DNA from 4 places in the Rhizobium sp. BK049 genome. Region 2 is predicted to be linked to each of the others. Evidence: predicted binding sites of a transcription regulator. Region 2 holds the regulator's gene; each other region holds the start of a gene.
The links. Region 2 encodes LexA, which represses DNA repair genes until DNA is damaged. Its sites were predicted from a motif close to TGTTCNNNNTGTGTTCNG; they were not measured.
Positions count from the first base shown of each region.

Region 1 (7,778 bases), on a different contig from region 2:
AGGACCTGGGCGATCTGCATCACCTGTTCCTGATAGACGATAACGCCCTGCGTTTCCTTGAGCAGGTGATCGATCATCGGATGGATCGATTCCAGCTCTTCGTCGCCATGCTTGCGAGCATTGTAGGTCGGAATGTTTTCCATCGGGCCCGGACGGTAGAGCGCCACCAGCGCGATGATGTCCTCGATGCAGTCCGGCTTCATGCCGATCAGCGCCTTGCGCATGCCGGCACTTTCCACCTGGAACACGCCGACCGTCTCGCCGCGCGACAGCATCTCGTAGGTCGGTTTGTCGTCGAGAGGAATGGCCGCAAGATCGACTTTGATGCCGCGCTTGGCGACGAAATCGACGGCGACCTTCAGCACCGTCAGCGTCTTCAGGCCGAGAAAGTCAAACTTGACGAGGCCGGCCTGCTCCACCCATTTCATGTTGAACTGGGTGACCGGCATGTCGGAGCGCGGATCGCGATACATAGGCACCAGCTTGGACAGCGGCCGATCGCCGATGACGATACCGGCGGCATGCGTCGAGGCGTGGCGATAAAGCCCTTCGATCTTCTGGGCAATGTCGAGCAGGCGCGCCACCACCGGTTCCTTCGCCGCCTCCTCCTGCAGCTTCGGCTCCTCTTCGATCGCTTTAGAGAGCGGCGTCGGATTGGCCGGATTGTTCGGCACGAGTTTGCAGATCTTGTCGACCTGACCATAGGGCATTTCCAGCACGCGGCCGACGTCGCGAAGTGCGGCGCGCGCCTGCAGCGAACCGAAGGTGATGATCTGCGCCACCTGCTCGCGCCCATATTTCGCCTGGACGTAACGGATCACCTCTTCGCGACGGTCCTGGCAGAAGTCGATGTCGAAGTCAGGCATCGAGACGCGTTCCGGATTGAGGAAGCGCTCGAAGAGCAGCGAGAAGCGCAGCGGGTCGACGTCGGTGATGGTCAATGCATAGGCGACCAGCGAACCGGCGCCCGAACCGCGACCGGGACCGACGGGAATATCATGCTGCTTGGCCCACTTGATGAAGTCGGAAACGATCAGGAAGTAACCCGGGAAGCGCATGCGCTCGATAACGCTGAGCTCGAACTCCAACCGCTCACGATAATCCTTTTCCTCGTAACCCCGCGACATGCCGAGCGTGGCAAGCCGCATGTCCAGCCCTTCCACCGCCTGGCGGCGCAATTCGCCCGCCTCGGCGCGTTCGGCCTCCTCGGCATCGTCGGTGGCGCCAGTGAAGCGCGGCAGGATCGGCTTTCTTGTCTTCAACACGAAGGAGCAGCGCCTGGCGATCTCGATCGTGTTCTCAAGCGCTTCCGGCAGGTCGGCAAAGAGCTTGGCCATCTCGGCCCGGCTCTTCAGGTAGTGATCTGGCGTCAGGCGAAAGCGACTGTCGTCGGAGACGATGGCGTTATGCGCAACCGCCATCAGCGCATCATGGGCGTCGTAATCGTCGCGGGTCGGAAAGAAGGCCTCGTTCGTGGCGACGAGCGGCAGGTCATGCGTGTAGGCAAGCCTGACGATCTTCTGCTCGTGCCGCTTGTCGTAGGTGCCGTGCCGCTGCAGTTCGACATAGAGTCTGTCGCCGAAGAGACGCTTCAGCGTGAGCAGCCGGGCTTCCGCCTGGCCGGGATGACCTTCCCTGACAGCCGCGTCGACCGGTCCGGTCAGGGCGCCGGTCAAGGCGATCAGACCTTCCGTGCCTGCCTCTTCCAGCCAGGAGGCTCTGACATGTATGGCCTGGTTGCTATCGCCGCCGAGATAGGCGCGGCTGACGAGATCGACCAGCCTTTCGTAACCGGCCTCCGTCGCGGCAAGTAGAACGATCGATGGCAGCTTGATCAGGGCCTGCTGACCGCCGCGCTTCTCACTTTCCAATCCGTCTTCCATGTCGATGGAGACCTGGCAGCCGATGATCGGCTGCAGGCCCTCGTCCATTGCCTTCTGGGAGAATTCAAGGGCGACGAACAGATTGTTGGTATCGGTAATGGCGATCGCCGGCTGACTATCGCCGGTCGCCTTATAGAGGATCTTCTTCAGAGGCAGCGCGCCCTCAAGAAGCGAGTAGGCGGAGTGGACCCTCAAGTGGATGAAGCCCGGCGTGCCGCCGATCGCCTCACCCGTTGAACCCTTTTCCGTGTCCGCCATGAAATGCCTTCCCAATCAGCCGAAATGAATCGGATGCATTGTCGGCATTGAGGGCAATGATGTCCAGAAGAAGACCCGCATGCGAACCGCATGACTGCCATGCGATCCCCTGAAAACTTTAGATCGCGATGACGATCAGCGAGAAGCTGGCAACGAACATTGCGATGGAGGTGAATGCTGCGATATCACGGATCATGTCAGTCATCTGGCTCTCCTTTACTCGTTATGTTTTTAATTTGTTCCATCTATGTTCCGATGTCAACAGGAATCTTTTCCTTCGCGCTTGCGTTTGGAACTGCCTGCCCCGGACTGCGAATCGAACCTCGCCCTCAGCGCTGGCTTTGAACACGCTCCGCGACCGGCTCGACATCGCCGGCCGAACGGATCCGTACGGCGCACCCGATGTCTGATGCACCTGCGCCCAGGCGATCGGGCGATGCCCACTCTTTTGTTCTTCTTATGTTCTCATCGTTCTGCTATATCCGTATCAGATGAGGCAGGAGGAAGATGATAATGCTCGACACCGTGATGCTGAAGGACTTCATCGTAGAGGCGAAGGCCGCGACCTATGTCGGCGGTGGTGTGCCTCGCCCGCCCTGCCGGCCGGGCGCTCACGATATCGGCTACGAGCGCGGCGACTGGTCCTATCTGGACAGCTACTTCGGCGGCACCGACTTCGCCGGACAGGAAGTGGTTTGGTTTGCCGGCGAACCCGTCTGGGCGATGAATTATTTCGGCTGCGTTGTCGCGCCTGATCTGATCGACGGCAGTGCCGCCGGAACGGTAATCAAGGCAGCGCTGTCGGCAATGTATCGGGAGGGCCGCTTTCTTGGCGGAATGGAATTCGATCATCCGTTCGGCCGCTATGTCGACCACAGCGACGGCGGCTGTGCGCGCTTCAGCGGCCAGGAATGCGTCATGGTCGATGGCCGGAAGGCCTATGTGCTCGATTATCGCGGTGGGCTGGTTATCCCCTGATGTCCGACCAGGAGGTCGGCGAGATCAGCCCCTCATCCGCCTGCCGGCACCTTTTCCCCGCTTGCGGGGCGAAGGGATATGGCCGCGACCCCTCCGTTCCCCACCTACCTCTCGCTGGGCAAGTCCCCTCGCCCCGTTTACGGGGAGAGGGTTAGGGTGAGGTGGTCAACCAAACAGCCATGGATAGCCGTCTCAAAAGTCGACGATCTTGCCGTCCGAAATCGTGACGCGCCGATCCATGCGGCCGGCAAGTTCATGGTTGTGGGTGGCGATGAGGGCGGCAAGGCCGGATTGGCGCACCAGCGCCTCCAGCGCATCGAAGACGTAGCTTGCCGTTTCCGGATCCAGATTGCCGGTCGGCTCGTCGGCAAGAAGCAGCGTCGGCGCATTGGCGACGGCGCGAGCGATCGCGACGCGCTGCTGTTCGCCGCCGGAAAGTTCAGCCGGGCGATGCGAACCGCGATGGCCGATGCGCATATAATCGAGAAGCTGGCCGGCTCGCTCCCGGGCCTCCTTCCAGGACAGGCCGGCGATCAGCTGCGGCATCATGATGTTCTCAAGCGCGGAAAATTCCGGCAGGAGGTGATGGAACTGATAGACGAAGCCGATCTCGCGTCGGCGGATCGCCGTGCGCTTCTCATCGGAAAGGCCATCGCAGGCAAGGCCGTTAATGGTAACCTCGCCCCCGTCGGGATGCTCGAGCAGGCCTGCGACATGCAGCAGGGTCGACTTGCCTGTGCCGGAGGGGGCGACAAGGGCGACGATTTCCCCTTTAGACAGCGAGAAATCCGCACCCTTCAGGATCGTGAGCAGCGTATCGCCCTGCCCGTAATGGCGCTCGACGCCGGTAAGCTTGAGGACGACGTTGCGGTTCATGAATGCGGCATTCCTTATTCGTAGCGCAGGGCCTGCACCGGATCGAGCCTGGAGGCGCGCCATGCCGGGAAGATGGTGGCGATGAAGGAGAGGCTGAGCGCCATGACGACCACCGAGATCGTTTCGCTGATATCCATCTCGGCCGGCAGCTGGCTGAGGAAATAGACCTGCGGATTGAAGATCACCGTGCCGGAGATCCAGGAGAAGAACTGGCGGATGGATTCGATATTGACGCAGACGAGAACGCCGAGCAGCACACCGGCAAGGGTACCGACGATGCCGATCGCCGCCCCTGTCATGAAGAAGATGCGCATGATGGCGCCGGCGCTGGCGCCCATGGTGCGCAGGATGGCGATATCGCTGCCCTTGTCCTTCACCAGCATGATGAGGCCGGAGATGATGTTGAGCGCCGCCACGAGCACGATCAGCGTCAGGATCATGAACATGACGTTGCGCTCGACCTGGAGTGCGGAGAAGAAGGTCTGGTTGCGCTGACGCCAGTCGGTAAGGTTGATCTGGCGGCCGGCCGCCTCCTCGACCTTGGATCTCAGGGTGTCGTCGATATCGTCGGGATGATCGACGAAGAGCTCGATCGACTGCACAAGCCCGGCGGCATTGAAGTAGAGCTGCGCTTCCTCCAGCGGCATGAAGATGATCGAGGAATCGTATTCCGACATGCCGATCTCGAACAGGCCGGAAATCTTATAGGATTTGACGCGCGGATTGACGCCCATCGGCGTGATGTCGCCTTCCGGCGAGGTCAGGGTAATGAGGTCGCCAACGCGCAGACCCAGCTGATCGGCCATGCGGGTGCCGATCAGCACGCCCTCGCCAGAGGCATAGCCCACCATGTCGCCGGATTTGATGTTGTCGGAGATTGTCTTGAGTTTCGTCAGGTCTTCGGCGCGGGCGCCGCGCACCAAAGCGCCGGTGCTGCCGCCAGCCTGAGCGGAAGCAAGCACCTGCCCTTCGACCAGGGGCAGCGCCATCTTGACGCCCGGCACCGCCGCGAGTTTGGCGGTCAGGTCGGGGTAATCGGTAAAGGGGCCATCGACCGGCTGCACGATCATATGACCGTTGATGCCGAGGATGCGCGAGACGAGTTCGGTGCGAAAGCCGTTCATGACGGCCATGACGATGATCAGCGTCGCAACGCCGAGCATGATGCCGACGAAGGAGAAGCCGGCGATCACCGAAATGAAGGCCTCCTTGCGGCGGGCGCGCAGATAGCGCCACGCCACGAGGCGCTCAAAGGTGGAAAATGGCTTGCCAGCCGGACCCAAGCCGGATTTTGAACTCCGGTCCACTGCTGCCTCTGCCATTTCGCCTCCGTTTCCTTAAGCCACGAACCTGTTGATCGCCGCTTCGATGGTCATCGTTTCACGGGCGCCGGTCTTGCGGTCCTTCACTTCGACCTCGCCGTTCGCGACCGCACGCGGGCCGGCGATGATCTGGACAGGTACGCCGATCAGGTCGGCGGTCGCGAACTTCGTGCCGGCCCGGTCGTCGGTGTCGTCATAGAGCACATCCTTGCCGGCCTTTTTCAGCGCGGCGTAGATCAGCTCACAAGTATCGTCGCAGGCCTCATCGCCCGCCTTCATGTTGATGACGACGACATCGAAGGGTGCGACCGATGCCGGCCAGATGATTCCGTTGTCATCATGCGATGCTTCGATGATGGCGGGAACAAGGCGTGTCGGACCGATACCGTAGGAACCCATGTGGACGAAGTGTTCCTTGCCGTCGGGCCCCTGGACTTTCGCGCCCATCGGCTCGGAATATTTCGTGCCGAAGTAGAAGATATGGCCAACCTCGATGCCGCGGGCGGAAAGGCGCTCGGCTTCGGGAACGGCGTTGAAGGCAGCCTCGTCGTGCATTTCCGAGGTGGCCGCGTAGAGCGAGGTCCACTTGTCGAAGATCGCCTTCAGGCCTTCGACGCTGTCGAAATCAGTGTTTTCGCCGGGAATATCGAAACCGACGAAGTCCTTATGGCAGAAGACTTCGGATTCGCCGGTATCGGCGAGGATGATGAATTCATGGCTGAGATTGCCGCCGATCGGGCCGGTATCCGCGCGCATAGGGATCGCGCGAAGGCCAAGCCGATCGAATGTTCTGAGATAGGCGGCGAACATCTTATTATAAGAATGCTCCGCCCCTTCGCGCGTCAGATCGAAGGAATAAGCGTCTTTCATCATAAATTCGCGCGAGCGCATGGTGCCGAAGCGAGGCCGGATCTCGTCACGGAACTTCAGCTGGATGTGATAGAGATTGAGCGGCAGGTCCTTGTAGGATTTGACGGAGGAGCGGAAAATATCCGTCACCATCTCCTCGTTGGTGGGGCCGTAGAGCATCGGCCGGTCCTGGCGATCCTTGATGCGCAGCATCTCCTTGCCATAGGCATCATAACGGCCGCTTTCCTGCCAGAGCTCGGCCGATTGCAGGGTCGGCATCGAAAGCTCAATGGCGCCGGCGCGGTTCTGCTCCTCGCGGATAATGGCGTTGACTTTGTCGAGCACACGCTTGCCGAGCGGCAACCAGGAATAGATGCCCTGAGACTGCTGGCGGATCATGCCGGCGCGCAGCATCAACCGATGGGAGACGATTTCCGCCTCCTTGGGGTTTTCCTTAAGGATGGGCAAGAAGTAGCGAGACAGACGCATGGCGATTCCGGAGCAGTTGAGATCCCACTGGCGAGCGGAATCGAAGATACTTGTGAATGTGGGAGCGTTCATAGCCGCTTCGCGGCGGGAAGGAAACCCGCAACCGCTGTCGGCCGCCTCCCGGACACGCATGTTCGCACCCGCAAAATGAAAGGGCGTAAAAAAGCGCGTGTTTATAAGGACTTGAACGAAAATCTTGTCAACAGAAAAATTTTGCTAGGGTGTAGCAAAAATGCAAAAAAAGCTAATGACAAAGCCCAATCTTTGAGCTAGCTTTAGCTCACAAAACAGGCAGGAAGCTAAATTCTTGCTGTACTCGCGGTCAAGTCTTGGGAGGATCAGATCTTAGGCGCGCTCGTCGCAGCCCCGGCAACGGTTACAGATCACGCGATACTTAAAACAAGGCTTCTGGCCTTGTTTTTTTTTGGCTTTTCGCCCTCTCCTCCCATTCAAGCTCCAGACGGCTCCCGTAAGGGAAGCCTCTCATTCCGTTAGGCGAGCTCTCTGACGCGCCAGCATGACGCCAATATGCGAGCTCGATTTCCATGATAAGATTTGCATATGCTCAAACTTTGAGCAAAAGCTATCTCAATAGAAGCTAGGCCCGAGTTGTGGAAGGGCGTCGAAGCCCCAGCCGAAATAGGTGTCGCAGACATACCAAATGCCATAGATCAGCGCCGAGATCAGCGTCGTCAGCGAAAAGACGAAGGCGGCGCGAAAGCGGGTGGGCGCGCTTGGCACGGTGCCGAGCACGATATCGTCGTCTTCCGCCTGGGTGCGCAGCCCGATCGGCAGAACGGCGAACAGCGTCATCCACCAGATGATGAAGTAGACGGCGAATCCCTGAAGGAAGGTCTGGAGCATTATCTTTCCCGGTGGTTTCTTGCCGACAGAACGCGTGAAGCGCAGTGCCGCTTGGAACTGGCGCACTTATACGGCGGAATAGCGTGCAACTCAAAGCGAAGGAAACATTTCGCCTTCTTTGGGTCATTCTGCCGCAGCGAAACCGTGTCCGATTGTATTTGATTTAGGCCTGTTCGAGTTCGATCAGCGTGCCGAAGAAATCCTTGGGATGCAGAAAGAGCACCGGCTTGCCATGCGCGCCGGTCTTCGGCTGGCCGTT
Region 1 covers NZ_JACHYV010000004.1:26,035-33,812, forward strand. The annotation lists gene dnaE (DNA polymerase III subunit alpha) at 1-2,141, opposite strand, end outside; gene FHT70_RS05335 (DUF5680 domain-containing protein) at 2,655-3,119, shown strand; gene FHT70_RS05340 (ABC transporter ATP-binding protein) at 3,312-3,995, opposite strand; gene FHT70_RS05345 (lipoprotein-releasing ABC transporter permease subunit) at 4,010-5,317, opposite strand; gene proS (proline--tRNA ligase) at 5,333-6,655, opposite strand; gene FHT70_RS05355 (DUF1467 family protein) at 7,244-7,519, opposite strand; gene mce (methylmalonyl-CoA epimerase) at 7,683-7,778, opposite strand, start outside.
Region 1: dnaE (DNA polymerase III subunit alpha) is a predicted target of LexA. The motif match lies at 2,379-2,396, and genes of this name have one in related genera.

Region 2 (7,778 bases):
GAGAACATGTGCATCGAGCCGCCCTTCCCGTGGGAATAGCCGCTGCGGCGCCCGGTCAGTTCCGCCATGACCCCGCGCGCCTCCATGCCGGTTGCCAGCATGTGGCCGTGGTCGCGATAGGCGGTGATGACCTGATCGCCTTCCTTCTGCGCCATCTGCATGCCGACGACGACAGCTTCCTGACCGATATAGAGATGACAAAAGCCGCCGATGAAGCCCATGCCGTAAAGCTGACCGGCCTTCTCCTCGAAGCGGCGGATCAGTAGCATCTCGCGATAGGCCTTGAGTTCCTCATCCCGGTCGAAGTCGGCTACCGGGCCTCCATTCGATGCTTTGGCTGCTGGTTTTGCTGCAGTTTTGCGGCTGGAAACGGTCGCGGTCTTTCGCGGCGCCATTCAACCCTCCCTATGGGTTTGTCATTTCTCGGTGGCGCGTACCATAGGGAAGAAATATGACCACAGCAATGCCATAATTGCATGGCTCGTATTCGACGCTAAATTATTGGAAATAAATTAGAAATTTCAATTAACCGAATTCCGGTTAATTGGAATAATGATTGAATATGACGATCTCGTCCGCACGCGACATATTCAGCTGATATCGCGCCTTTTCGTCCAGCATGTCCTTGTCGAGCGAGCCGTCACTCAGTAGCGCCACCTGGCTTTCCAGATGTTCGCGCTTCGCCTTCAGGACGGCAAGCTCCCTTTCGCGCGCAACGCGCTGACGCTCGAACGTCTCCGTCGCCCGCAGGCCATAATCGCCATGGATGCAATGATAACCGAAATAGGAAAGGAACGCGACCGTCATAGCCGGGATGACGAAGCGGCCGAGCTTTCTCTTCTTATGATGCTTTGTCCACATACACGCATGCTCTTGAACGCATTACCAATTCGTTCAGCATAACGCGCAGAGATTAACCGTTCATTGACCGTAACCGCCGGCAAGAAAAAACCCGCGCCGGTGAGGCGCGGGTCGAGCATTGCAAATCAGATCGGATCAGCCTTTGATGATCGAGCGGCCGGCATATTGGGCCTGGGGGCCTAGGCCCTCCTCGATGCGGATCAGCTGATTGTACTTGGCGAGACGGTCAGAACGCGACAGTGAGCCGGTCTTGATCTGGCCGCAGTTGGTGGCGACGGCGAGATCGGCAATGGTCGAATCTTCCGTTTCTCCGGAGCGGTGCGACATGACGGCGGTATAGGCTGCCTTATGCGCCGTGTTAACGGCATCAAGCGTTTCCGTCAGAGAGCCGATCTGGTTGACCTTGACGAGGATCGAGTTGGCGACGCCCATGCGGATGCCGTCGCGAAGGCGGGCCGAGTTGGTGACGAAGAGATCGTCGCCGACGAGCTGAGTCTTCTTGCCGATCAGATCGGTCAGCGCCTTCCAGCCCTCCCAGTCGTCTTCGGCCATGCCGTCTTCGATCGAGATGATCGGGTATTTGCCGGCGAGCTCGGCCAGATATTCGGCCATGGCGCCCGACTCGAGCGTGCGGCCTTCGCCCTCCAGAACATACTTGCCGTCCTTGAAGAATTCCGTCGAGGCGCAGTCGAGGCCGAGGCACATGTCGTCGCCCGGCTTGTAGCCGGCTTTCTCGATCGACTTCATGATGAAGTCCAGGGCTTCGGGCGCACTCTTCAGGCCGGGAGCGAAGCCGCCTTCGTCACCGACATTGGTGTTGTGGCCCTGCGCGGCAAGCTCCTTGCGGAGCGTATGGAAGACTTCCGAACCCATGCGCACGGCGTCGGCGATCGAATCGGCGCCGACCGGCAGGATCATGAATTCCTGGAAGTCGATCGGGTTGTCGGCATGAGCGCCGCCGTTGATGATGTTCATCATCGGCACCGGCAGGAGGCTGGCGGAAGCGCCGCCGACGTAACGGTAAAGCGGCAGGCCGGATGCCTGGGCCGCAGCCTTGGCGACGGCGAGCGAGACGCCGAGGATGGCGTTGGCGCCGAGGCGCGACTTGTTCGGCGTGCCATCGAGCTCGATCATGATGTTGTCGATCTGGATCTGATTTTCGGCATCGATGCCGCCGATCGCGTCGAAGATCTCGGTGTTGGCGGCCTCGACCGCCTTTTCGACGCCCTTGCCGAGGTAGCGCTTGCCGCCGTCGCGCAGCTCGACCGCCTCATGTGCGCCCGTCGAGGCGCCCGAGGGAACGGCCGCGCGGCCCATGCTGCCGTCTTCGAGATAGACGTCGACTTCGACGGTGGGGTTGCCACGGCTATCGAGGATCTCGCGGGCGATGATATCGGTGATTGCAGTCATGGGTTCTTCCTGCTCGGTGGGTGATAAGTCGTTCGAAGCCTGTCATAATCGAAGGCGTGCAAATTACAATGGCGCAATTTCCAGCCTTCGAGCGGGTATCGCATCGTGGCCTAAACCACGATCATGTCAGCCTGTTGAACGTTAGGCCTTGGCGATCGCATCGAAGGCAAGCAGCTTCTCAAGCAGTCGCGGCATGTCCTTGAGATAGACCATGTTCGGCCCGTCGGACGGTGCGTTGTCGGGATCCTGATGGGTTTCGACGAAGACGCCGGCAATTCCCGTCGCCACTGCCGCGCGCGCCAGCGTTTCCACGAACTCGCGCTGGCCGCCGGAGGAATCGCCCTGCCCGCCCGGCTGCGCCACGGAATGGGTGGCGTCAAAAATGACGGGAGCTCCCATCGCCGCCATGATCGGCAGCGAACGCATGTCGGAAACCAGCGTATTGTAGCCGAAGGAGGCACCGCGCTCGCACAAGAGCACATTCGGATTGCCGCTGGCGTTGAGCTTCTTCAGAACGTTCTTCATATCCCAAGGGGCGAGGAACTGGCCCTTCTTGACATTGACGGCGCGGCCGGTTCTGGCGGCGGCGATCAGAAGGTCGGTCTGACGGCAGAGGAAGGCCGGGATCTGCAGAACATCGACCACCTTGGCCACCTCGGCGCATTGCTCGGCCGTATGAACGTCGGTTATGACGGGAAAGCCGAATTCCTTCTTGAGGTCGGCAAAGACCTCCATGCCCTTTTCCAGGCCGATGCCGCGTTCAGCCGAGAGCGAGGTACGGTTCGCCTTGTCGAAGGAGCTCTTGTAGACGAGGCCAATGCCGAGCTTGCCGCAGAGCTCCTTCAGCGTGCCGGCGACCATGAAGGCGTGATCCCGGCTCTCCATCTGGCATGGACCGGCGATCAGCGACAAGCGGCCAGTATTGGAAAAAGTGACCTGGCCTTCGCCTTCGCCGATCCTGACTTCGGAATTCGTGTCGGTGCTCATCGTGTTTCCTCGAAGGCGAAGAGCGCACCCTGCCCGGGCGTGGGCTTCACCAGAATGCGATTGTTCTTGCGTGTGAATGTGATCCCGTTAGCACCCAAATGCGCTTCTGTCACGGCAAGATCGATGACGGTGAAGAGGATTGCCCGCCCTCGCAGGCCGCGATCGGCTGATGAGACAGCGGTTTCGAAATAGGCCTCCAGCCCTTCCGGCGTCATCAAGCTGATCTTTGCATTCGATGCCGCGATATTCATGCCGAAACCCGTTTTCTCCACCGCCGCCTGCCCAATCGCAAGCCCGACGAAGGCGGCGAATGCCGCCGGGTCCGGTGCACAAAGTGCGATCTCGGCAATGCCGATCACGCCATTGGCGTGCGTCTCCAGCGCGGCGCGATCTGTAGGGAACGAATTGATGCGCTGGCAAGTAAAGAGAAAGAAATCGGGGGCGCGCAAATCAGCTGCAAAGGCCAGCTTAAAGCTGCCGACGCTCTCCGAACCGTCCGGCATCCGCATCGGCCGGCTGAACTGCAACATCTCACCGGCGCTCGCGCCGTTGCTGACGAAGCGCTTATGATCGAGGTCGGCATCCTCGCTGAGGAAGGCCAGCGCAGAAAGTCCCTCCTCGCCGCAGCGGAAACGGAAGGCGCGATTGCGGGCGATGAAGACGTTGCCCTGGCGGGCCGCTGCCTCGCTCTCGTCGACACTCGCCACGCCAAGCGGCTCCAGATAGGTCTTGTCGGCGAAAAAGATGCAGGCATTCTCCGTTCCGAAGGGATGGCGCGCATCGGCGGCGACGGTGAAACCGAGCTTGCCGAGCCTTTCGCGCGCCAGATCGATATTGACCACGGGCAGCACGACATGATCCAGCGGGTGCGACTTGGCGGAATGCGCGTTCATGAATATCCTCCTGAAACCGGCAAGAGATGTGCGACAGCACCACCCCTCAATGCAAGACATGTGCGCCAATCCGGCAAATGAAAATAAAAATCTCCACGAGTTGGCGCGAGGGTTTACGGAAATTTAGCTACTTGCGGAACACATATGGAACATATAGTGTCCGTTCTGGATTTGTTTCAATCACGGGGTCTGACGTCGATGCTCACGCGCAAACAACAGGAGCTTCTCCTTTTCATCCATGAGCGCATGAAGGAATCCGGCGTTCCTCCCTCTTTCGACGAAATGAAGGATGCCCTGGATCTCGCCTCGAAATCCGGCATTCACCGCCTGATCACGGCGCTTGAGGAACGCGGCTTCATTCGCCGCCTACCGAACCGCGCCCGAGCGCTCGAGGTGATCAAGCTTCCGGAGGCCTATAACCCCAGTCTTCAGCGTCGCGGTTTTTCGCCGAGCGTCATCGAGGGCAGCCTCGGCAAGCCCCAGCCGGTCGCCGCCCCCGCTGCGCCAAAGCCGGTCGCCGACAATGGCAACTCCGTCTCCGTGCCGGTCATGGGACGTATCGCCGCCGGCGTTCCGATCTCGGCGATCCAGAACAACACCCACGATATCGTCGTTCCCGCGGATATGCTCGGCTCCGGTGAGCACTATGCGCTGGAGGTCAAAGGTGATTCGATGATCGACGCCGGCATCTTCGACGGCGACACCGTGATCATTCGCAACGGCAGTACCGCCAGTCCCGGCGATATCGTCGTTGCCCTCGTCGATGACGAGGAAGCAACGCTGAAGCGTTTCCGCCGCAAGGGCGCCTCGATCGCGCTCGAGGCCGCCAACCCGGCTTATGAGACCCGCATCTTCGGACCCGACCGCGTCAAGGTGCAGGGCAAGCTCGTCGGCCTCATCCGTCGCTATCACTGACGCCGGATGGGCTGGAATCGGTAAAACGATCATTGCGCCAATCATAGGCGCGATGGCGCATCCATGGTCGCGACAAAGCATCGAAGGCGGTGGTGACCTCCAGGCCGGCATCGGCGAAACGCAATTCGAGCGAGCCGGTCCTACGCAGCGTCTCGCCGGTGAAAAGCGTGCCACCTGAACGGCAGCTGTTGAAACGCAGACGGACCGAGGTCACGACGATATCGGCCGTATCGCAGGCCGGGCCGAGATAGGCGGCATTGTCGATAACGGTGACGATATGGCCATTGCCAAGTCTTGATGTGCACCAAGCCTTCTTGACGCAGGAAAAACGGTTTGCTTCACCGCCTGCGGCGGCTGCCCGCATCGCTGCACTCGCTTCGTTCTGCTGATCGCGGGAAAGCCTGACACGGCGGCCTTCTCCTTCCGGCGGAATGGCCGGACCATCCAGCATCTTCGGCGGATCATGTGTCGGCAGCACCAGCGCTCTCTGCCACTGGTCGAATATGAAATCCGGCGGGTTTTCACGGTTGGAAGCTATTGCCTCAGCCGCGACGACCGCAACCAGACTGCCATCCTCCGAAATCACCAGATCCGGCGGCCGGGGAACCGGCAGAAGCAGCACGATGAGCGTAGAGATGGCGATGATCGATGTGCCGACATGGCGCAGCCGAGTGCGCAGCAGCGTCAGCAGCAGAAAGCCTGCCACTGCCACTGCGAAATACCAGCCGGGCAAGCGGCCGATGCCGATATCACCGCCCCAGCCGGATACCGTCTTGGCAACCGCAATCACCAGATCGAGGCCGAATCCGACGATCTTCCAGAGCGGAGCGTCCAGACCGAAAGGCATGAGCAACATCGCCAACAATCCGGCCGGCATGACGATGAAGGAGATAATCGGCATCGTCGCAAGGTTTGCCGGCAGGCCGTAAGCCGTCAGGCGATGAAAATGCTCGATCGAAAACAATGCGGTGGAAAAGCCGCCGATCAGCGAGGTCAGGAAGATCCCGCCGAAGAAACCGGCGACGGCAACGACCGGCCTGATGATCGGCAGTTTCAGAAAAGCGTTTTCGCGGACACGCCTGTCCTTCCACAACTGATAGCCCGATACCAAGGCCAATGTTGCGGCAAAGGACATCTGAAAGCTCGGTCCCAATACTTCCGAAGGTGAAATGGCGATGATGATGAGCGCGGAGAGAACGACATTGCGCAGGCTGATCGACGGCCGGTCGAAGAAGACGGCAATCAGCATGATGGCCATCATGATAAAGGCGCGCTCGGCCGAAACCCCGAAACCGGAGATCAGGTAATAGGCGGTGACGGCGATGAGCGCGCCGGCAGCGGCGATCTTCTTTGTAGGATAGGCTTGGGCGACGCCGGGAAAGAGGCTGAGCAGCATCCGGAAGCCGACGAAGAAGATGCCAGCCGACAGCGCCATGTTGAGGCCCGAGATCGCGACGATATGGGCAAGGCCGGACTGGCGCAGCGCCTCCGTCGTCGCGTGCGATATGGCGCGCCGTTCGTCCGTCACCAGGGCAGCGGCAAAGGCGCCGGTGTCGTCGGGCAGGATCGATCTTATGCGGTCGCCGATGCTGCTGCGCAGCTGGTAGAGCCATTCGAGCAGGGCGTCCGCCGTCGACCTGGCCGCCTGCGGGCCTGCCTCCAAGTCGAGTTTCTCCGGCGCACCATAGAAGAAACCGTTGGCGCCGATGCCGTCGAAATAGGCACCGAAGGAGAAGTCGTTGAGCGCGGGAAGTGCGGGCCCCGCCGGCGGCGTCAGACGTGCCTTGCCGGTGATGATGTCGCCGATCTCGAAAGGCGCATCGGCACCCCGGACGATCGCGGTGATGCGTCTCGGCGGCCGTTTCAGCTCCGGCGCCTCGGTGCCGGCGACGGCAAGAATGTAGCGCCAGCGCCCGCGCCCGTCGCCTTCCCGCCGTTCGACGCGGCCAGTCACCGTCGTCGTCACGGATGAATCGAGGATCACCGTCGAAGCCCGCCAGCTCTCGAACTGAGCTGAGAGCATGCCGCCGGCGAAAAGTGCCAGCGCCATGAAACTTGCGCGCAAGGCCGGTCGGCTGGGATCGGTGAGGAAAACCGCGGCCGCCGACACCAGCAGGCAGAGCAGCGATGCAACGAGGGGAAAATCCGATGCAGCAAGAAACCAGAAGGCCGAGCCGGCTCCGAGGAAGACCGGCGAGAACAGCAGCAGGCGGCCATGATCGGCCTCTTCGCCCAGCATGCAGGCCCCGGCACGGAGCGATTGCCCGGCAGTGGCCAGCAGCCGACGATGCAATGGGGTCTGCGACTGCGTCCTTGCCGATTGAGTCACCACCGCAGGCGCAGGAAAATCTGGCGGATCGGCAAGGCCGACGCCCGCTTGCGGCCGCAATTCGGCTGTCGTCGTTTCCTGCATGCCCCGCCCAAGATCACGCCGCCAGGCCCTAAGAATGCAACCTTCAAGCAAATCCGGCAAGGATAATCGATTGAAATACGAGCGAAAATCGTAAGTGGCAAAAGGCAAGTCGAATCATCAGCTTCCGCTATGCGTGCGGCTCATCGCTGCGGTGCCTAAAAGGTGATGCCGCAATGCACAAAATGCCGTCACGGTAACTTGGCATTAGCGTCACGATCATATAGCTATCGGAAAGGACGCTTAACCCCTATGGCGCTTTTGTGGCGCCACCGACATTTCGGAGGACAGCATGACGGATC
Region 2 covers NZ_JACHYV010000008.1:205,275-213,052, reverse strand. The annotation lists gene pdhA (pyruvate dehydrogenase (acetyl-transferring) E1 component subunit alpha) at 1-395, opposite strand, end outside; gene FHT70_RS11505 (septum formation initiator family protein) at 541-861, opposite strand; gene eno (phosphopyruvate hydratase) at 997-2,271, opposite strand; gene kdsA (3-deoxy-8-phosphooctulonate synthase) at 2,413-3,258, opposite strand; gene FHT70_RS11490 (VOC family protein) at 3,255-4,151, opposite strand; gene lexA (transcriptional repressor LexA) at 4,350-5,066, shown strand; gene FHT70_RS11480 (ComEC/Rec2 family competence protein) at 5,047-7,479, opposite strand; gene gltA (citrate synthase) at 7,769-7,778, shown strand, end outside.

Region 3 (7,778 bases), on a different contig from region 2:
GCTTGGCACAGAATCTAAAGGTCTAATGTAAATATGAAAACACCACAGCGAAACTTCGTCGTCGAATTCAAGTCGGGTCGCCGGCGATTGACAACCCAGGCAAATTCGATCTGGGGAAACACCGATATCAAGGCTTTCATCCGTCAGGCAGAGACGGAAGCGCCGCACTTGTTCGAACCCAAGCACAAACTGGACGCTGTCGGCGAACCCAACGAAATGGCCCAGTACCGAGAGCCAGCAAATCAGCTCGACCAGAGCGATGACGCCAGCAACCAGTTTCCGCTCGCCGCTTCTTTGGTCGAACCGATGCCAATCGACCCATCGCAAAGCCATCACGATCACGTTCGCTCCATCGCCCGATCGAACAGACAGTCGGCCAAGAGGCCGGCTCGAAAAGCAGCGACGCGCATCGGCGAGAGCCGCTCGGGAAATCATGCCGACAGCGCAAGCGGCGAGCGCCGCAAAGGATCTTTCGCCGCTTCCGTCGAAGCTCCCGTTGATGAACTGGCTGCGCTTGATGCGGAAAACCGGCGTCTCAAGGCATTGCTGATAAAGCGACTCCGCGAGGAAAATCTGCAGCTTCGGACGATGCTCCAACGACTTGGCGTTGTCTGAGAGGTGACTGATGTGCCAGCTTCTCCGAGTTCGGCAATGTGTCCTCCAAAGCCTCCTTCGCCGAGCGCCGGTGACTTTCCAAACTCCGATTTCCGGACGTCCTTTGCCACCATTTCTGAGAACAGCTGGGTGAATAGTCCGACTCCCTTTCACCGCAGACGTGCTCCGCCCAAGAAGTCTTGTTCCGGCACGTCCCTTCGACGAGTTGCTGCAAGAGGGCGCTAACCGACCTGCTCCACCGCCAGCGTCCCCGCCGGAAGCGGACTGATCAGAGACTTCGCGGAGACGGTCGGATCGAGCCAATCGGCCCAGGCATTCCGCTCGAGGATAACAATCTGCCGGTCGTGGTAGGGAGCAATGTCTGGCCCCGGCTCCATGGTCAGCATGGTGAAGGCCTGTCCCACATCCGGCGTTTCGCGCCAGATGCCGGCAATGCAGAAGATCGGCTCGTCCTTCTGGGTGAACAGCCACTTGTCCTTGCGCTTCTTTTTCGGGTCCTTCGGCTCGGTGAACTCGTAAAAACCATCGGCAATGATCAGGCAGCGATTCGAATTGAACTCCCGGCCTTCCGGCCGGAAGTTATAGACCGGACGCTTGTTCGGCCCGGGCCAGCTCCAGCGCCGCTGCACGAGCTCGGCCTCGTCCCGGGTCCCGTCGATCGTTCGGACAATGGGTCCGAGATCGGTGATCTTGATGTCCTCACGCCCTTCGAGGTTCGGCGCGCCTTCGCCGAAGCGGATCTTGATCTTGAGCTCGGCGAAGTCCTCGACGATCGAGGCGACATCCACCATCAGCCGATAATCATTGCACATACGTCCTCCGTCTAAGATCTGGTTGTGTGGGAATGTCGTTCCTGATATGTTCTATCTATGATGAGTGCGACCGTTTTCCAGTCCGACGCCCCGCTCGATGAGCGCCGCGTGATCATAAGGCGCCATGACGGCGATGTGGAGATGGTGGAGCTGCCGTGGGGCCTGCGCCCGCGCGACGGCGATGCGCACGCCGTGACCGTCGTCCGGGCAGAAGGATGGACGTTTCCGACCGACCGCTGCCTGGTGCCGGCCTCGGAGTTTCGCCACAAGAGCTTCAGCTTCTCGCTCGCCAACGGCGACTGGTTCTATTTCGCGGGGATTTGGCGGCCGGAGACTGAGGACTGGCCGGAGGCCTACGCCATCCTGACAATCGAAGCGAATTCCGATCTCGCGCCGTTTCATAACCGCCAGATGGCGGTGCTGAGACGAGATCAACGCCTGGCCTGGCTCGACGGGCTCATGCCCGAGGAGGAAATCCTGCGGCCGTTGCCGGCAGGGACATTCCGGGTCAAGCGCCATTCGACCGATCCAACCCAGGCGACGCTGGCGATCTAAAGCGCCAACCGCAACTGGGGCACCACTTCAGAGGTCTGCCGTTCCAATGATGACAGCGTAACGCCGAGCAGGCGGATTCCCTTGCGCGGCGGGAAGATCGGCGCGAGAAGCAGGCTGACCACCTCCTCGAGATCGCCGATCGTTTGCAGAGGTGCCGCAACCGTCTTGCTGCGGGTGATCTGGGTGAAGTCGGCATACTTGACCTTGAGCGTCACCGTCTTGGCGCCGATTTCATTGGCCTCGCAGTAACCCCAGACTTTCTCGATCAGCGGCTGAAGGCCTTCGCGTGCCGGCTCGAAAGAGTGGATGTCCTCAGAGAACGTGTCTTCCGCGCCGACGGATTTCCGCACCCGGTCCGGCTTGACCTGACGATTGTCGATGCCGCGGGCGATGCCATAGAAATATGGTCCCGACTTCCCGAAATGTTCGACCAGAAACTCGAGTGTCTTTTCCTTAAGGTCCGCACCTGTTTCTATCCCGAGCCGATGCATCTTTTCGGCAGTCGCCGGTCCGGCGCCATGGAATTTCTTGATCGGAAGCTGCTCGACGAAGGCCGGGCCGTTCTTCGGCGTGATGACGGCCTGACCATTTGGCTTGTTCAGGTCGGATGCCATCTTGGCGAGGAACTTGTTGTAGGAAATCCCGGCCGACGCATTGAGGCCGGTGACCTGCTTGATTTTCGCCCGGATCTCCGCGGCAATCTCGGTGGCGATCTCCATGCCCTTCAGGTTTTCGGTGACATCAAGGTAGGCCTCGTCGAGCGAGAGTGGCTCGATCATCGGCGTGTATTCGGCGAAGATCGCGCGGATCTGCAACGAGACAGCCTTGTAGACATCGAAGCGTGGTTTGACGAAGATGAGGTCAGGGCATTTGCGCTTCGCGGTCACCGAAGGCATCGCCGAATAAACGCCGAACTTGCGTGCCTCGTAGCTGGCGGCAGCCACGACGCCGCGGGCGGCAGGATAGCCGACGGCAACCGGCAGGCCGCGCAGCTCGGGATTGTCGCGCTGCTCGACCGACGCATAGAAGGCGTCCATGTCTATGTGGACGATCTTGCGCGGCCGCTCGCTGCCTTCGTCGTTTGTCATCGCCTAGCTTCCATCACGACCCTCTGTATCGCTCGCTCAGGCATGGGAAGTGCGCGCCGCATTTGTCACCCTCCGGCGTTTGCATTCGCTCGCAGCCCATCCCCATGCGCCGGCGGATCACCGCGAAGCTGGCACCGGCGCCGAATGCTTTCACCAACAGCTTGCGCTCAAGCGCGCAGTGGCGATGACATGGGTGACAGATGAATTCGATGATCGGCTCACGGTGATCCCTCAGTCTCGGATCCAGATCGTTCACAGGCTCCGGTCGCGCCATGCGAAAAAATTCCCATTCACGCCATCGAATTGAATCCGTTCACGGATTTTCTCCATCGGCACTATCGCTCAACTTCCGCTCGCCACATGCGCATTGACTCATTTCCGCTTTGAGAACAAATACAGAACATATTTCATCATCTCAAGCCGAAAACGGGTTGCCGTAAAGGAGATCATGACCGCAGCCGTCGCCACTTCGAATGCCGTTCTCGACGAGTTGCGCGAGAAAATCGCCAGCCTGGAAGGGGCCGGCTTGCGCGCGCGCAGTGTCCTACCGTTCGGGGTTGGCGAGATCGATGCGCAACTGCCGGGAGGGGGGCTGGCATATGGCGCGCTGCATGAAGTCGCCGGCGGTGGCAATGGCGCCGTCGACGGCGCGGCGGCAGCCCTTTTCATCGGCGGCATCGCCGCCCGCACCACCGGCAAGGTCGTGTGGTGCCTCACCCGCTTCGATCTGTTCTTCCCCGCACTTGCCCAGGTCGGACTGCATCCCGACCGCGTGATCTTCGTCGAATGCGACAGAGAAGAGACCGTGCTCGCAAGCTTCGAAGAGGCCCTTCGCTATGGCGGGCTTGGCGCCGTCGTCGCAGAACTGGTGCGCCTACCGATGACGGCATCGCGCCGGCTGCAGCTGGCGGCAGAGAAATCCGGGACATTGGGCCTGGTGATCCGCCGCTGGCGGCGCCAGACAGAAGCGTCGGATTTCGGCATGCCGACGGCGGCGGCAACCCGCTGGCGGATCTCGGTGCTGCCGTCCGAGCCGTTGCCGGTCGCCGGTGTCGGGCGGGCGCGTTGGCTGGCGGAGCTGATGCGGGTCAAAGCAGGGGAGGGAGGCGAATTCATCATCGGAGCATGTGATGGCCAGGGTCGTATCTGTCTTTCTTCCGACACTGCCGACCGACCGGATCAGGCGGGACGATCCTTCGCTATCGGTTGAAACGCCGCTGGTGGTGATCGCCAGGAGTGGTTCGAAGCGATGGATTGCCGCGGCTGATCTGGCAGCGACCAAACTCGGCCTTCGTCTCGGCACGCCGGCGGCCAAGGCGCAGGCATTGGTCCAAGGCCTGATGATGATCGATGCGGATCCGGCAGCCGATCTCGCGGCGCTGGAACGGCTGACACTCTGGGCCTTGTCACAATACTCTCCTGTCGTTGCCATGGATCCTCCTGATGGCATCGTCATGAACACCGAAGGCGCCGATCATCTTCAGGGCGGCGAGGATCTGATGCTGTCGGGTCTCGTCAATCGGCTTCGTGGCCGCGGCCTCGCGGCGCGTGCGGCGATCGCCGACACTTGGGGCGCGGCGCATGCGCTCGCCCGGACAACGGATCGCGAAACGATCATCATCCCACGCGGCGAAACGGCCCGGGCGGTGAACCGCTTGCCCTTGTCGTCGCTGCGACTGCCGGGGGAAACTGTGGCCAGCCTCCGCAGCCTCGGCTTTGCCACCGTCGGCGATCTCGCCGCCACGCCGCGGGCGCCGCTGACGCTCCGCTTCGGTCCGGAGGTCGCACGGCGTCTCGACCAGCTGTTCGGCCGCGTCGCCGAGCCGATCGACCCGATCCGGCCCGCGGATCTCGTCGAAGTCCAAAAATCTTTCGCCGAGCCGATCGGCGCCCCGGAAACCATTGAGAAATACGTGAGCCGCCTCGTGCGCCAGCTCTGTCTGGAGCTCGAGAAGCGCGGACTTGGCGTTCGACGTGCCGATCTCATCGTGCACCGCGTCGACAACACGCTTCAGTCGCTCCGCGCCGGTACGGCCAAGCCGGTCCGCGATATCGCCTGGCTGACGAAACTCTTCCGCGATCGGATCGAGAGGATCGAGCCTGGCTTTGGCATCGAAAAGCTCAGTCTTGCCGCGATCATCGCCGAGCCGCTGATCGAGGCGCATTCGGCGTCGTCGCTCATCGAGGAGCAGGTGACCGATGTGACGCCGCTCATCGATGTGCTCGACAATCGCGGCGGCCAGCGGATTTTCCGGGTGGCGCCGGTGGCGAGCGACGTCCCGGAGCGCAGCGTCCGGCGGATCGCGCCGACGGCGGCGGAAGACGGCGCCACCTGGCCGCTGCACTGGCCGCGGCCGTCGCGCCTTTTGCCCCATCCCGAACTGATAGAAGTGATTGCGCTTCTGCCCGATCATCCGCCGGTCTCGTTTACCTGGCGCGGCAAGCGGCGCCGGGTGAAGCGCGCCGACGGGCCGGAACGGATTTTTGGAGAATGGTGGCAACGCAGCGCCGAATGGATCGCCGTGCGCGACTATTTCGTCGTCGAGGACGATACCGGCGAACGGTTCTGGATTTTCCGCTCCGGCGATGGTGTCGATACGGACACCGGCTCGCACAAATGGTTCCTGCACGGGGTGTTTGCGTGATGCGCTATGCCGAGCTGCAGGTCACCACGCATTTCTCGTTCCTCCGCGGCGCGAGCTCGGCGGAGGAGCTGTTTGCGACCGCAAAACTGATGGGCATCGAAGCCCTCGGCGTCGTCGACCGCAACAGCCTGGCCGGCATCGTCCGGGCGCTGGAGGCATCGCGCGCCACCGGCCTGCGGCTCGTCGTTGGCTGCCGGCTCGACCTGCAGGACGGCATGTCGATCCTCGCCTATCCCACCGATCGCGCCGCCTATTCGCGATTGACGCGGCTTCTGACCCTGGGCAAGGGCCGCGGCGGCAAGGCCAACTGCATCCTGCATCTCGACGATGTCGCGCTCTATGCCGAAGGGCTGATCGGCATCCTCGTGCCTGATATGGCGGACGACACCTGTGCCGTGCAGCTTCGGAAGATGGCGGAAGTCTTCGGTGATCGTGCCTATGTTTCGCTTTGCCTGCGCCGGCGGCCCAACGATCAATTGCGTCTGCATGAGCTGTCGAGCCTGGCGGTCAAGCATCGGGTGAAGACCGTCATTACAAACGATGTGCTGTTTCACGAGCCGGGTCGGCGGCAGCTGCAGGATGTCGTCACCTGCATTCGGACCGGCACCACCATCGACGATGTCGGCTTCGAGCGCGAACGGCATGCCGACCGCTACCTCAAGCCGCCGGAAGAAATGGCGCGTCTGTTTCCGCGGTACCCGGAAGCGCTGGCGCGAACGACGGAGATTGTTCAGCGCTGCAAATTCTCGCTCGAGGAGCTGGTCTATCAGTACCCCGATGAGGCGCTGATCCCGGGTATGACCGCGCAGGAGTCGCTGGAGCATTATACCTGGGAGGGCGTCAGGACGCGTTATCCCGAAGGCCTGCCTAATCATGTCGAGAAGACCATCCGGCACGAACTCGCGCTGATCGAGACGATGCGCTACGCGCCTTACTTCCTCACCGTCTTCTCGATCGTCCGCTATGCCCGATCGCAGGGCATTCTCTGCCAGGGCCGAGGATCGGCGGCTAATTCCGCCGTCTGTTATGTGCTCGGTATCACCTCGATCGATCCCGACACCAATGATCTGCTCTTCGAACGGTTCGTCTCCCAGGAACGCGACGAGCCGCCTGACATCGATGTCGACTTCGAGCATGAGCGGCGTGAGGAGGTGATCCAGTGGATCTACAAGACCTATGGCCATGACAAGGCGGCACTCTGCTCGACCGTCACCCGCTATCGCGCCAAGGGCGCCATTCGCGATGTCGGCAAGGCACTGGGTCTGCCCGAGGACCTGATCAAGGCGCTCTCCTCCGGCCTCTGGTCCTGGTCGGAAGAGGTGGGTGAGCAACATGTGCGCGATCTCGGCCTCAATCCCGAGGACCGGCGTCTCGCGCTGACGTTGAAGCTTGCCCGGCAATTGATGGGCGCGCCACGGCATCTCGGCCAGCATCCCGGTGGCTTCGTGCTGACCCATGACAGGCTTGATGACCTGGTGCCGATCGAACCGGCGACGATGGTCGACCGGCAGGTGATCGAGTGGGACAAGGACGATATCGAGGCGCTGAAATTCATGAAGGTTGACGTGCTGGCGCTCGGCATGCTGACCTGCATGGCCAAGGCCTTTGCGCTGATCGGAGGCCACAAGCATCAGGATCTCGATCTCGCCACGATACCGCAGGAGGATCCTGCGACCTATGCAATGATCCGCAAGGCCGACACGCTCGGCACCTTTCAGATCGAATCCCGCGCCCAGATGTCGATGCTGCCGCGCATGAAGCCGCGGACCTTCTACGATCTCGTCATCCAGGTGGCGATCGTCCGGCCCGGACCGATCCAGGGCGACATGGTGCATCCTTATCTGCGCCGGCGCGAAGGCAAGGAGAAGGTCGAATACCCCACACCTGAACTGGAGGCGGTGCTTCATAAGACGCTGGGCGTGCCGCTGTTTCAGGAGTCGGCGATGAAGGTGGCGATGGTCTGTGCGGGGTTTACCGGCGGTGAAGCCGACCAGCTGCGGAAATCCATGGCGACTTTCAAGTTCACCGGCGGGGTCTCACGGTTCAAGGACAAGCTTGTCTCG
Region 3 covers NZ_JACHYV010000023.1:93,188-100,965, reverse strand. The annotation lists gene FHT70_RS22280 (hypothetical protein) at 169-615, shown strand; gene FHT70_RS22275 (SOS response-associated peptidase) at 837-1,427, opposite strand; gene FHT70_RS22270 (SOS response-associated peptidase) at 1,485-1,982, shown strand; gene dinB (DNA polymerase IV) at 1,979-3,070, opposite strand; gene FHT70_RS30465 (hypothetical protein) at 3,084-3,344, opposite strand; gene FHT70_RS22260 (ImuA family protein) at 3,519-4,280, shown strand; gene FHT70_RS22255 (DNA polymerase Y family protein) at 4,201-5,715, shown strand; gene FHT70_RS22250 (error-prone DNA polymerase) at 5,715-7,778, shown strand, end outside.
Region 3: FHT70_RS22260 (ImuA family protein) is a predicted target of LexA. The motif match lies at 3,456-3,473, and genes of this name have one in related genera.

Region 4 (7,778 bases), on a different contig from region 2:
GATGATGTCGACCACGTTGGGGAAGCAGCCGCAGCAACGGCCGCGTTTTTCCATGGCGTGGTAGACCTTCGCAGGCACGATAAGCTGCCAACAATCTTCGTCGAGAAAGTTGGTGATAACCTCCCGGATTTCCTTGTCGGTTATGTAATTGCAGCTGCAGACAAGCACGTCTTCATTTCCAAACATGACACTGACTATCGTGTTTTCTGCTAAAGAAGATGGTAGCTGTCAAGAAAAAATTCGAGTCCGCTTCCCTGCAAGGCACGTTGGGCGGAGCCTGTTGCAAATTTTCTAATATTCACTTCGGAGGCGATGACATGCACGACAAAAGACGTGGAGATAAGTCAGGGCAGCGCGACGCGTTTCAATGAAAATTCCGGCCGCGCGGCATGACATCGGCGGTTTCCGCCACATCCGTATGCCGGCTTGCGGCAGCCGTCTCTCGCCCCATCCTCTTGCGCGCATCGCCAAGCTGCCGCTGGTCGCCGCCGGGCCGCAATACCTCGTCCGAGCGTTCGCAAGCGCCGAAACGGCGGGCCTCGCGCTGCAGGATACCAAGGGCAGGCGTCATGTCCTCGATATGCTCGACGACGGTATGAATCACGCCACTCTGGCTTTGCAGTTTTCCGAAGATCTTCACCAACCGCGCACCCATGACGACCGACCGGTATTTTTCGAAAATTTTCGGCCAGACAATCGCATTGGCAACGCCGGTTTCATCTTCCAGTGTCATGAAGATCACGCCGCTGGCCGATCCCGGTCGCTGCCGCACCAGCACCAGGCCGGCAATCGTCACCCGCTGCCCGTTCGCGACGCGCAGCAAGTCGACATTGCGTGTTACGCGAGCATTGCGCAAATCGTCGCGCAGGAAAGATACGGGGTGCGCCTTCAGCGACAGCGAAAGGTAGCGATAATCTTCGATCACCTGCTCTCCCGGCAGCATATCCGGCAGCTTTGCCTGAGGTTCGGGCTGCAGATCGATATGGCGCACTTGTCCGAAAAGCGGCAGTTCCTCCGTTGCGCTCTTCACATCGAGAGCCCGTACCGCCCAAAGCGCCTCGCGACGCGATAGTCCGATGGATTGAAAGGCGTCCGCATCCGCCAGTCGCTCGATGACGGATTTCTGCAGCCCGGAACGCAGCCAGAGATCACGCACCGACGCGTAACCTCCTCCACGATTGTCGACGAGCAACTGCATATCGGTGGACGAAAGACCCTTGATCTGCCGCAGGCCGAGCCGTACCGCATGTCGTGTCCTGATGATTTCCCGCATTTCACGGTGCCGGAAATCAATGGCCGTATGATCGAAGGCGGCCTCTTCCAGGGTACAATCCCAGTCCGACTGGTTGATATCGACCGGCAGGATTTTCACGCCATGCTCTCGTGCATCCCGTACCAGTTGGGCCGGCGCGTAGAATCCCATCGGCTGTGAATTCAGCAGCGCCGCACAGAAGACATCGGGATAATAGGCTTTGATCCACGAGGAGGCATAAACCAGCAGCGCGAAGGAGGCGGCGTGGCTTTCGGGGAACCCATACTCACCGAAACCCTTGATCTGATTGAAACATTGCTGCGCAAATTCTTTGGTGTAACGCTTGTTTGTCGTCATCCCCTCGATGAAACGCGTCTCGAAATTGCCGATCGTGCCGGTTCTTTTAAACGTTGCCATGGCGCGTCGAAGCCGGTCCGCCTCCGCTGGCGCAAAGCCTGCCGCAGTGATTGCAATCTGCATGGCTTGCTCCTGGAACAAAGGCACACCAAGAGTTCTTTCAAGAACCGTCTTCAGCTCCTCACTCGGATATTCGATCGGAATATTCCTTTTCGTCTGTTCCCGTCTTTTCAGATAGGGATGGACCATGTCGCCCTGGATCGGTCCCGGCCGGACGATCGCCACCTCGATGACAAGATCATAAAAGCGCCTGGGCTTCAGACGCGGCAGCATGCTCATCTGCGCCCGGCTTTCGATCTGGAAAACCCCGACCGTATCGGCGCGGCCCATCATGTCATAGACCGGCTCGCCTTCTTCCCCATGCTCCCTATTGCCGAGATCGGCGAGCGTCTTCTTGATCTCATAATGCAGTTCAAGCAGCGAGAAAGCTTTCCGCAGGCAGGTGAGCATGCCGAGCGCCAGAACATCCACCTTGAGAATCTTGACATTGTCGAGATCGTCCTTGTCCCACTCGATCATGTATCGATCCGGCATCGCCGTCTTCATGATCGGCACCACTTCGTCGAGCCGGTCCCGCGTGATGACGAAGCCACCGACATGCTGTGTGAGGTGACGCGGAAAACCGAGGAGTTCCGATGCATATTTCAGCACATTCCGCGTCACTGGATTTTTGATGTCGAGGCCAGCCGCCTTCGCATCCCGCTCCGAGAGATTGTCTTCCGACCAGCCCCAGACGAGACTGCTGATGGCCGACTGAACATCCTCCGACAGGCCAAAAGCCTTGGCGACTTCGCGGCCCGCCGAACGAGTGCGATAGCTGGTGACGGCTGCCGTCAGCCCGGCATGCGCGACGCCATACCTTCCATAAATATGCTGGATGACATCTTCACGCCTGTCATGCTCGAAATCGACATCGATATCAGGCGGCTCGTCCCGGTCCATCGAAATAAAGCGATCGAAGAGGAGCGTGCTCTTTTGAGGATCGACTTCGGTAATCTCAAGACAAAAGCAAATGACCGAATTCGCTGCCGACCCCCTCCCCTGGCAGAGCACACCAATCTGATAACGAGCGTGCTGGATGATCTTGTGAACCGTCAGAAAGTAGGAGGCATAATTCTTGTCGCCGATGAGTTTCAGCTCATACTCGATCTGCTGCGCCACTTTCTCGGGAATACCACCCGGATAACGTTTTGCCGCTCCTGCCCACGTCAGCCTTTTCAGAGTTTGCTGCGGGGTTTCGCCGGGATCGTTTTCCGCGGGATAATTATGTTTCAACTCGTTCAGGGAAAAGCTCAGCCCTGCGAAAAACACCTGCGTATTCTCGACCGCGTGAGGATAGTCCCGGAAAATCCTGGATACTTCACGTGCATCCTTGAGAAAGCGTTCGGCATTGGGCGCCAGAAGGAATCCGGCTTCCGAGATCTGCACATGCTCCCGGATCGCGATCACGATATCAGAAAGCGGCCGGCGATCGGGGTGATGATAGAGCGGCTGATTGGTTGCAATCAAGGGCACACGGTTTCGGACGGCCAACATGGAAAACACCGCAAAGGCCTGCCGGTCCCGCCCGTCATAGGCTGGCGACAACGCCATGAAAAATCCCTTGCGGAACCGTTTGCGAAACCGCTCCAGATAGTCTTCAAGCACCGGCTGGCGGGCAGGATCGCTGATAAGGCTCCGGTCCGGAACGAGCGCGAGCATCATCTCGTCGCCCCATTCCATGAGCTCTGCTTCTGTCAGAATGCAGGCGCCCTTGACTGCCTCTTCTTTCAGATTGCCCGCGCTGAGGAGACGACAGAGATTCGCCCAGCCCTGCCGATTGCGGGGATAGGCGAGAATATCAGGCGTTTCATCGGAAAAGACGAGTCGGGCGCCCGGCTGAATCCGGATAGGATCGAGAATCTCTTCTCTTTTCCCTTCCTTCGCTGCCTGAGCCAAAATCGCATCTCTGTTTTTATATCTCTCCTCAAGCTGCTCGGCCTGCGCATGTGCCCTGACGACGCCGGCAACCGAATTGCGGTCCGCAATGCCGAGACCGCCGAGTCCGAGGTGAGCGGCCTGCACGACCATCTCCTCCGGGCTGGAGGCACCTTCGAGGAACGAGAAGTTCGTTCTCGTGCCGATTTCGAAGAATGCAGGCTCGGCCCTCATGCAAAGACCCCATGCATGAACCAGCGTGGATCGGGTTTTTCACCATAAAGACCCTGACGATAGATCCAGAAGCGGTGTCCAGACTCATCCTCTATTCTGAAATAATCGCGCGTCTGCGCATCATCCCCATCGATCCACCATTCCATGGCGACCCGTTCCGGTCCTTCACTTCTTGCCACCTGATGTTGTGTCCGCCGCCAGCGGAAAGTCTGCGGTGGACCGTCCGGCACTTCAGCAAATGCGACCTCAACAGGCTCCGGGTTTGCAAAGAGCCGCAGAGGGCGCTCCTCACGAAAAGGAAGCGCGCTGTCCTGCTTCACTTTCTGCAATGCCGGTAGGCTCTCCATTGCCGGTACCGTGATCACGGCCCGCTCCGGCACATGGCTTTCCCGAAGTTGGAAACTTTGCAGGCAATCCCGGCCAAGACGGGCCGAAACGCGGTCGACGAAGGTTGAAAGAGAGATTTCATCCTGCCGGTCACCTTCAAAATCGCCCTGCGTGTCGTTGAACGGGTCATGCCGCAGCACATCCAGGCGCAGGATCTCGAAACCATAGCCGGCATCGATATCGTCATAAATCGCATGCAGCCGTTCGGAAAATAACCCTGCAACGAGCTTCGGCTCGCGAAGCGGCCGCGAAGCACCGACGGAAATGCGGAAAACCCTGCCGTCGACACGAAACAGCACTAGCTCGAACACCCGCCCGCCGGCACCGCGCGCTTCCAGCGACGGCTTCAGCGACACGGCAACCTGCCCGGTGACGGCAAGGATCTGTTCTTCCGTTCCGATCGGCTCGATCAGACGACGTTCGGACGAAAGACTGGCGACGGGACGCCGGGGCGAGATCGGCTCCTCCTCGCGGCCCAGCGCCTGGTCGAGCCGCAGAAGCAGCGCCTGGCCAAAACGACGGGTGAGCGGCGCCCGCGGCGCATGAATGACATCGCCGACATATTTGAGCCCGAGCTTTTTCAAAGCCTCGACGATCTGTTCTTCCAGGCGCAAGGCCGCGACAGGCAGCGGCATCAAAACATGCTCCGTCTCCTCGTCTTCCACGATGCCGCCGTTTCCGAAACGGGAGACAGCCCAGGAAAGGCCCGGCGTCGATGAGACCGCACCTCGTGCATCGAGCCCCATATGGAAGAGCCGCGACAGAATATCCTTGAGAAGAGCTCTTTCCCCGCCGAAGAGGTGAGCGCAGCCGGTAATGTCGAGAAGCAGCCCATCCCTGCCATCGAACGCCACCATCGGCGTATAACGGTCGCACCAGTCGGCAATGGCTTCCAAAAGCCGGCGGTCGGCCGCAGGATCTTCTTCCATGACATCGAGCGCCGGATACATGGCGCGCGCTTCGGCAACGCCTTGATCCTTCCGCAATCCCAACCTCTCGGCGAATTCGTCCAGCGCCGTCAAACGCATGGCGTTGTTGAGCTTGCCGCAACAGGCGAGCGGCGGTTCTTCAGGACGCCCTTTCGAACGCCAGGAAAGCCCCCAGCGCTTGCGTGCGATGCGATCTGTGGCCAGATGCGGGAAGCTGAGCGCCAGAATGCGCTGATTTTTCGCCTGGAGACCGAGTGAAGCTTGGTTCGTCGACGGCAAGAAATTCGCGTTCATGGGGGCTCCACTCCAGAAGGAAGGAGAATGGAGCCGGATGTCGGCTCTTCTCCAGCGTGAGACGGAAAATCGGGTTGCCGATGCTGCCGGCTAGCTTCGATCCGTCCGGTAACGGCCGCAGATGCGACGGCGCCGGCTCGACCCGAAGGCGCAAAGCAGCACTGCTCGCTTCCTCCGCGCCGGCTTGACGGATGAGGAAAAGCGGACGGCGGGCGGCACGCGCCCTGAGGCTAAGCCGACGGCTTTCGGTCAGACCGAAATGCAGAGGATTGCCACGCACCTCCATGACGACGGCAGAGAAGGCTGCGCTTTCAACGGCAGCTTCCGCAAGCCAGAGCGCATCCTCCAGCTTGCGCGGCGCGGCATGGAAAAATCGCTCCGGCTTCAATCCGAAATCCTTAAGCCCCGGGGCATAAGGCCGGCCTGCTTCCAGCGCGCCAACCGTATCGCCGATCCAGAGCAGCGGCAGAGACCTCCCGGCATCTTCCTCTTGTTTCTGCATCCACGTCACAACAGCCATAGCCAGGCCGCTTGCCGCCCCAGCATCGCGGGAACTTGCAGCGCGAAATTCAATGATCGCGTCGAGCGGCAGGCCGCCTTCCATCGCCTCGTCGAGCGGTGACACGCCAATTGGTAGGCGAAGCCCGAGGTCGTTCCGTTCCTGAATCTCTCCGGTCTTTTCCGAAGCCATGGCTTCCCGCTCCGCTGCCGCAAGCGCCGGCGCAGGCTTTCCTTCTAGCTTGGCGATGGTTTCGCGGAGCGCAAAAAGCCGCTCGCGCGCCAGGGCGTTCTGCGCCATGGCGTTTACTCCGTCCGTATTGTTCCTGTTATGTTCTTATGGATTCCAGAGAGCTGAAGAAGAGTCAACAATCATTTTTTATGAATTTATTCCTGCCTTTGATTCCGCACTCGAAAATCGGCGGCAAAGGTTCTATATGGGCCCGCAAAGGAAGGAATATTCATGGCCCGCGTAGACCAGAGCGATGATTGGCAGGACCGCCATGCGCCGACGATCAGCACCTTCGAGTCGCTGGCCATGGAGGCTTACAGCCATTTACCGGATGAATTTCGCCAGCTGACGACCAATCTCACCATCGAGATTGAGGATTTCCCCGATGACGACGTTTTCGAGGATATGGCGCTGGAAACGCCTTTCGACCTGCTCGGCCTTTTCGAAGGCAGGGGAATTTCGGAGCGTTTCACCGTGGAAACCGGCGAAATGCCGAACCGCATTCGCCTCTACCGTCGCCCCATCCTCGACTATTGGGCCGAGAACGACGAGACGCTCGGCGATATCATCACTCACGTCCTGATCCACGAGATCGGCCACCATTTCGGGCTGAGCGATGAGGATATGGAGCGGATCGAGGCCAGCGCCGAGGAAGCCGCCGAGCGCTGAAACCGTGCGTTCGGCAGAACGCGCTATTGCTCGGAGAGCTTCATCTCCGGATCGTAATCCTTGCCTTCGACAGTCTTGACGACGGCCTGGCCGCATTGCATCGCGCCGGTTGCGGCATTGAAGGCATAGGTCGGCGAGCCCTCCAGAGACCAGCCCTTGTTGAGGGCGGCGGTGACCTTGTGGCAGAAGGAAGCGTCGTCGGGACCGGTCAGGAAGCGGTAGAGTTTCATCAGGCGGGCTTTCTTGCAGAAATCAGGCGGGCTTTATGAACCAGAGCTTCGGCCTGGACAAGATGCAGCCGCTCAATCATCCGGCCGTTCGCATTGATGACGTTGAGGCCTTGGGCGGCCGGATCGGCAAAGGCTGATATGATTGCCTGCGCTTCGGCAATCTCTTCCGCGCTCGGACCGAAATGCCGGTTGGCGGCCGCAATCTGCGCGGGATGGATCAGCATCTTGCCGGAAAAACCCATAGCGCGACCCTGCCCGCATTCGACGTCGAAACCTTCGCCATCCCGAAAATCGTTGAAAACGCTGTCGAGCGCATCAAGCCCATAAGCCTTGACTGCGAGAATGACCTGCATCAGCCAGGGCACGAGAAAGCTTCGCCCCGGCTGCGGCAGGACGCCGGTTTCCTTGCGCAGGTCGTTGAGGCCGACGACGAGGCAATCGAGCCGCGCCCCCAGCATGCGGCCGGTTTCGGCGATCGCCCCGACGTTCAGCACGCCGCGCGGCGTTTCGATCATTGCCCAGATGCGCAGCTCCTCCGGCACCTGCACATCGGCCAGCAGATCGCCAATATCGATGACATCCTGGGATCCATCCACTTTCGGCAGGAGAACGGCGTCGGGCAAAAGCGCCTTGACCAGATCGAGATCCGCCGCCCCGAATCCGGATGACAAAGAATTGATACGAATGATCCTTTCCTTGCCCTCGAGCGGCGGTCCGGC
Region 4 covers NZ_JACHYV010000018.1:93,261-101,038, forward strand. The annotation lists partial or broken gene FHT70_RS19260 ((2Fe-2S)-binding protein) at 1-265, opposite strand, end outside; gene FHT70_RS19265 (error-prone DNA polymerase) at 365-3,820, opposite strand; gene FHT70_RS19270 (DNA polymerase Y family protein) at 3,817-5,364, opposite strand; gene FHT70_RS30410 (hypothetical protein) at 5,276-6,229, opposite strand; gene FHT70_RS19275 (metallopeptidase family protein) at 6,392-6,829, shown strand; gene FHT70_RS19280 (DUF1737 domain-containing protein) at 6,853-7,059, opposite strand; gene FHT70_RS19285 (CoA ester lyase) at 7,059-7,778, opposite strand, start outside.
Region 4: FHT70_RS19275 (metallopeptidase family protein) is a predicted target of LexA. The motif match lies at 6,250-6,267, and genes of this name have one in related genera.